2 regions of the Alcanivorax sediminis genome follow, and region 2 is predicted to be linked to the other one. Evidence: predicted binding sites of a transcription regulator. Region 2 holds the regulator's gene; the other holds the start of a gene.
The links. The regulator FNR, encoded in region 2, switches genes on or off when oxygen is low (the NO sensors DNR and NnrR bind a similar motif). The targets are predictions, from matches to a motif close to TTGATNTANATCAA.
Positions count from the first base shown of each region.

Region 1: a site for FNR is predicted at 2,198-2,211, ahead of trhP (prephenate-dependent tRNA uridine(34) hydroxylase TrhP). Genes of this name have one in related genera too.

Region 1 is NZ_WIRE01000001.1:186,196-189,607, forward strand. It holds gene urtC (urea ABC transporter permease subunit UrtC) at 1-48, shown strand, start outside; gene urtD (urea ABC transporter ATP-binding protein UrtD) at 45-890, shown strand; gene urtE (urea ABC transporter ATP-binding subunit UrtE) at 1,099-1,794, shown strand; gene trhP (prephenate-dependent tRNA uridine(34) hydroxylase TrhP) at 2,289-3,412, shown strand, end outside.
Region 2 is NZ_WIRE01000001.1:2,624,982-2,628,393, forward strand. It holds gene GFN93_RS11995 (universal stress protein) at 1-899, opposite strand, end outside; gene fnr (fumarate/nitrate reduction transcriptional regulator Fnr) at 896-1,609, opposite strand; gene hemN (oxygen-independent coproporphyrinogen III oxidase) at 1,678-3,051, opposite strand; gene GFN93_RS12010 (sulfite exporter TauE/SafE family protein) at 3,117-3,412, opposite strand, start outside.

The DNA of each region.
Region 1 (3,412 bases), 2.4 Mb from region 2:
TCCCCCTCGAATAACGACACACCCATGGCACAGGGAGAACAGTCATGAGTGCACTGGACAACCTGCGCGAAACCTTTCGCCGCGATCAGGTGTTCGACTTCATGCGTCAGGGCACCCGTGCAGTGGCACCGGGTCAACTGGATGCCGGGGACGGCAAGAACATCCTCTATCTGGAAGACATCACCGTCAGCTTCGATGGGTTCAAGGCGCTCAATGACCTGACCCTTTATATCAAGACCGGAGAGCTGCGTTGCATCATCGGCCCCAACGGCGCAGGTAAGTCCACCATGATGGATGTGATCACCGGCAAGACTCGTCCGGACAGCGGCACCTGCTTTTTTGGTCAGACACTGGATCTCACCCGACTCAGCGAAACCGATATTGCTACCGCCGGTATCGGTCGCAAGTTCCAGAAGCCTACCGTGTTCCCGGAACACACGGCCTTCGAGAATCTGGAGCTGGCCATGAACGATGCCAAAGGCACCTGGCATTCGCTGTTCACCCGTCTCAGTGGTGAGCAGAAGAGCTGGATCGAAGAAACCCTGTATACGGTGGGTCTGCTTGACGATCGTCACAAAGTGGCAGGGCTTCTGTCCCATGGTCAGAAGCAGTGGCTGGAAATTGGCATGGTACTGATGCAGAAGCCACAACTGCTATTGGTGGACGAACCCATCGCTGGCATGACCCGTCAGGAAGTGGAACGCACCGGCCAGTTGCTGCAGAGCCTGGCAGGCAAACATTCCGTGGTCGTGGTCGAACACGATATGGAATTCATTCGCTCCATCGCCTCCACTGTCACGGTGCTGCATCAGGGTAGCGTGCTGGCCGAAGGCAGCATGGATCAGGTACAGAATGATCCAAAGGTGATTGAGGTTTATCTGGGTGAATAACCGGCTGCTGTAGGAGCGCCGCTTGAGGCGCGAAGGAATCAGCAGCGAGCAACGAGTTTCGAGTAACGAAAATCCAGACCTGGCGGAGTTTAGGGGTTGGTTCTCGAAACTCGCTTCTCGTAACTCGAAACTGGTTTCGCGCCTCTCCAAGCAAAGCGAATAACCGGCGCTCCTACAGTGGCCAGAAGCTTTTTACGGAGTAAAAACCGTGTTGAAACTGAACAACGTCAACCAGTACTACGACGAATCCCACACCCTCTGGGATGTGGATCTGGGGCTTACCAAGGGCGAATGCCTGTGCGTCATGGGCCGTAACGGTGTGGGCAAGACCACGCTGCTGAAGACCATCATGGGACTGCTGCCGGTGAAAAGCGGCAGCATTGAATTTGACGGTCAGGACTTTGCCAGACAGGCGGCCGAAGAACGCGCCCGCGCCGGCATTGGCTATGTGCCCCAGGGTCGTGAAATTTTCCCGCTGCTGACCGTGGAAGAAAATCTGGAAACTGGCCTTCAGGCGCGACCGGATCGCAGCAAGAAAATTCCGGATCGTATTTATGATCTCTTCCCGGTATTGCATGAAATGCGTAACCGTCGTGGTGGAGACCTGTCCGGTGGCCAGCAACAACAGTTAGCCATCGGTCGCGCGCTGGCGCTGGACCCAAAGCTGTTGATTCTGGACGAGCCCACCGAAGGTATTCAACCCAACATCGTCGACATGATCGGCCGGGTGATCAAGACACTGAACAAGGAAGAAGGGCTGACGGTTCTTCTGGTGGAACAGAAGCTGCATTTCGCCCGCGCCACCGCGGATCGCTTTGCCATTCTCGACCGCGGTAGCAAGGTGGCGGAAGGGGGCATGGGGGAGCTGGATGATCGCCTGATCAAGGAGTTTTTGACTGTGTAGAGGGCAGTCATCAGTTAATAATTAATAATGAATAGTTAATAGCTAAAACCAGATGCCCCCTTAGTACATCTTGAGTTTGCGAACGAAGGGTGGGAGCCAGTGACAGCAGGGCAAGGGGTGGAGAAGCGAGTTACGAGTTTCGAGGTGCGAAAGGCAAAACCTCAAACCAAGAGCCGGGTTGTTTTTTTGATTTTCGAGACTCGTGACTCGCTTCCGCGATCATTACCTCGCCCAGGCTCGGATCGCTTGCAGGCAAGCTCCTACCCCCGGTGATCCATACTGTAGGAGCCCATGCTTGCATGGCGATCACTTCAGCATGGGATCGAAAGCCGGGCATTCCAGAAGCCGGGGCACTGTGCCCTGGTTGTCGTCCGGCCTCAGGCGTCCAGCCTCCGGCGTTTTATTGATCTACGTCAACAGGCAAGCATTCCCGGCTTCAGGGAAGCTTGCGGCCCGCTAGAATGGCCGGCCGCTCACAGCTTTCAACCTCCATCATGTCAGAATCACTGCGCGCCCCGGAACTGCTGGCCCCTGCTGGCACCCTTACCCATCTTCACTGTGCGTTTGCCTACGGGGCCAATGCGGTCTATGCGGGGCAGCCTCGCTACTCGTTGCGTGTACGAAACAACAGCTTCAAGGACGTTGATGCGCTGGCCGAGGGCATCCAGCAGGCCCATCAATATGGCGGCAAGTTCTACCTTGCTTCCAATATCTCACCGCACAACAACAAGGTGCGCAGCTACCTGCGCGATCTCGAACCCATTATCCAGCACCGCCCCGACGCCCTGATCATGTCCGATCCGGGGCTGATCATGCTGGTGAAAGAACGCTGGCCGGAGCAGGAAATCCATCTCTCCGTGCAAGCCAATGCGGTGAACTGGGCCACGGTAAAATTCTGGCAGCAACAGGGCATCAGTCGCGTGATCCTGTCTCGCGAACTGGGACTGGAAGAAGTAGCGGAAATCCGCCAGCAGGTGCCCGACATGGAGCTGGAAGTGTTTGTCCATGGTGCCCTGTGCATGGCCTATTCCGGCCGCTGCCTGTTGTCCGGTTACATGAACCACCGCGATGCCAATCAGGGGGCCTGCACCAATGCCTGCCGCTGGCAGTATGACACCGCAAGACATGGCCATGATGGCAACGGCGACCTGATCCCGATGAATAACGAACAGCACTGGGAGCTGCTGCTCAAATCACCCAATGAACCAGGTCAGTTCATTCCTGCCGAAGAAGATGAACACGGCACCTACATCATGAACTCAAAAGACCTGCGTGCCGTTCAACATGTGGAAGCCCTCACCCGTATGGGCGTGCACTCACTGAAAATCGAAGGTCGCACCAAGAGCCCCTATTACGTGTCACGCACCACCCAGATCTATCGCCGTGCCATCGACGATGTCATGGCGGGAAACCCCTTCGACATGCAGTTGATGGACGAGCTGGAAGCCCTCTCCAATCGTGGTTACACCGAAGGCTTCTTTCGTCGTCATCCACCACGGGAATACCAGAACTACGAACAGGGAACCTCGCTGCTCGGCAGCGAGCAGGTCTGCGGCGAAGTCCTAGATGCTTGTGATCAGTGGCTGACAATCAACGTCAAAAACCGCTTCGAGAATGG
Region 2 (3,412 bases):
TGAAAATCATCAGGCTTAACCACCAGCACATCACAGCTGGCCCGGGTTATAACGGCTTCGGCAGTGGCTCCCAGTAGCAGCCGTTCTGGCAGCTTTCGGTGCACGGTACCGACAATCAGCAAATCTACGTCGTTATCTTTGCAGTAGTGGGACAGGGTAGGGGCCACAGCCCCCTCAAGCATGACCAATTGATCAGAGGCAAAACCCTGGCCACTGGCGAACCGCTTGAATACCGCTTTCTGGCTCTCCTTGATATCTTCAAGGCTGCCACTGAACTCGGACAGGGCTTCCCCCATGAGCAGCACCAGGCTGTCGTCTACCGCATCCATGACATGGCAGACTTTCAGCGAGCCATCCAGCTGCTGCGCTATCGCCTGCGCCTGCGCGGTGACTTTCACCGACAATGAGTCAACCTCATCCTTGCCCGTCTCAGGGTCCACCGCCAGTAGTAGAGAAGGCGGGTTCTGCCAGGGTTGGCTGTGGATACAAAGCACATCACATGGCGCCTTGCGGATCAGCTGCCAGTCACGCGGGGTGAACAAGTGTCGCTTCAAACCACTCTCGGCACTGGTGTGCACCACCAGCACGGCGGGGTTGAATTGGAGGATGATGTCGCGCAGCGCATCGATTTCACGCTTTTCCCACAGCACGTGCGCGCTGCAGGTCATGCCGTGGGCCAGTGACGCGATCCTCTTCTCCCAGGCATGACGAATTTGGGTCGTGGCGGCCTCCAGTCTCTGCTTGTCATAACCCACCGCACGCACCATGGCGGAGCAATAACCGTTAACGGCAATAACGAGCGAGGTGCCACGGGCGGCGGCCAACTGCTTGGCCTTCTCAAAAGCGGGCTGAGGCGACTTGAGATCGGTATCCAGCACGACCATGACAGGCTGTGTCACAGGGAATCCTCCAGGGCAGGATCATGACCACACAGTTTGCCACGATCGAGAATCTCTACCTCACGGCCTTCTGCTCGCAACCAGCCGTTTTGCTGGAAACGAGTGAAAATGCGACTCACTGTTTCAACCGCCAGGCCAAGGTAGTTGGCAATGTCATAGCGAGACATGGGCAGTCGAAAAGCACGGTGACTCAGGCCTCGGCGCTGATGACGAGCCGACAGCGAAAGTAGCAGGGATGCCACTCGGTCATCCGCATTCTTCTTGCTGAGCAGCATGTGTAGCTCACGATCAGCCCGAATTTCATTACTCATCAGACTGAAAAAATGATGCTGTAAAGACGGAATTTTCTGCGACAACGCTTCCAGCTGCGAGAAGGGGATTTCACAGACTGTGGCCGTTTCAAGCGCTTTGGCATTGGAAATGTGATGAGCGGTACTGATCCCATCCATGCCAAGCACTTCCCCGGGCAGGTAAAAACCAGTGACCTGCTCATCCCCCTGATCACTCAGCACATAGGTCTTGATGGCACCGGATCGCACGGCATAGACCGCCTCAAAGCTGTCCGAAGCACGGAACAGGTGCTCGCCACGCTTTAGCGGGCGGCCTCGGTGAATAATATTGTCCAGCTGGTCCAGCTGGGCGGGGGCAACAGCCAGAGGCAGACAAACCGGACTAAGGCTGCATTCGCTACAGGAAACATGCTGTGACACGGGGTAACTCCCAAATCTTACGCTGCGTAAAGACACTGTCAGTGTAGTCCAACAGCGTCAATAATCACTCAGAGAATACGGCTATATTTTACTGTCGGCTTCTCAGTCATGTATTGATCAAAAGGCTGCACCAGGGCCCGGCTGACCAGCCGGCCCTGATCGGTGATTTTCAAATGATCCGCCGACAGGGTCACCAGGCCCTGATCGGCGAAAAAAGCCCAGCGCTGGAGCGCGTCGGCAAAGGTTTCAGCAAAATTGACGCCCCAACGCTGCTCAAAGGCGGGGATATCCAGATGAAGGTCGCACAGCAAGCGCATGATGACATCTTGGCGAATGCGATCATCCGAAGTTAGCAGATAGCCTTTTTCAATAGGGATCTGGCCATTTTCGACCCGGGTTTGCCACTGCTCGATGCCTTTCTCGTTCTGGACGTATAAATCGCCAATCTGACTAATGGCGCTAACCCCCATGGCGATCAGGTCTGCATCACCATGCAGACTGTATCCCTGAAAATTCCGGTGCAGTAGCCCATTCTTCTGCGCCACTGCCATTTCATCGGTCTCCAGAGCGAAGTGATCCATGCCAATGAAGCGATAGCCGGCACTTTGCAACATCTCACCAGCCCGGACATACATCCTTACTTTCTCCTCCGGGGAGGGCAGTTCATGACTGTTGATCTGTCGTTGTACCTTGAAGCGGTCTGGCAAGTGCGCGTAGTTATACAGCGAGATTCGTTCCGGTTTCAGCGTAATGATCTTGTCCAGGGTGCGCATCATGGAGGCTTCTGACTGGCGTGGCAGCCCACTGATCAGATCCAGATTGATGGAGCGGAAACCGAAATCTCTTGCCCAGTGCATGGTGTCTCGGATCATTTCCCAGGACTGGATTCGGTTTACCGCCTCCTGAACGCCGGGGTCCAGATCCTGGACTCCCAGGCTGACACGATTGAACCCCAGCCCCCGCAGCAGCCCCAACCGCGAACGATCTACAGTTCTCGGATCAATCTCGATGGCATAGTCACCCCGGTCATCCTCACGCAAGTTGAAGTGCCGGGCCATGTCGTAAACCAGCTCGGTCATTTGTGCATCGCTGAGATAGGTCGGAGTACCACCCCCCCAGTGAATCTGGGTCACCTGACGTCGATCATCGATCATGGCCGAGCGCATGCGAATCTCATGCTTCAAGTGCTTGAGGTATTCTCCAGCCCGAGCGCGGTTGGCGGTGATAATGCGATTGCAGCCACAGTAGTAACAAACCGTGCTGCAGAACGGGATATGGAAATACAGTGACAGGGGCCGCCGTGCGGCGTTGCCTTCTTGCACGGCGGCGACCAGATCATCCTCGGTAATACCGGAGTGGAAGTTGGGGGCGGTCGGATAGGAGGTGTACCGGGGCCCGGGGCCGCCGTACTGATGGATCAGTGATTCATTCCATTCGACCACAATTGTTCCTCCCACAAAGATGGGAGGATTATCACGCTGCCAACCAGCACCAACCTTGATATGGATCAATGGTCATGGTGATGAGTCTCAGAATGGCCCTGGGGGAGTGCGTCATTCCCCAGGGTGGGCTCCAGCTTGGCAGCATGCTGATGCATGGCATGGCCTTCACCGTTTGCCATCTGCCACGCCATGAACAGGAACAGCACCGCCAGCACCAGAGTCAGTCCAACGGCTATTTTGCGGGCTTTTGGCCCTCGAAAAGCCTGCAACTGTGACGCCACGACCCCCGTGGTGGCTACCGGAATAACCGTGATGGCACCAAACACGGCCATAACCGCGCCCCCGGTGAATGCCTCACCAC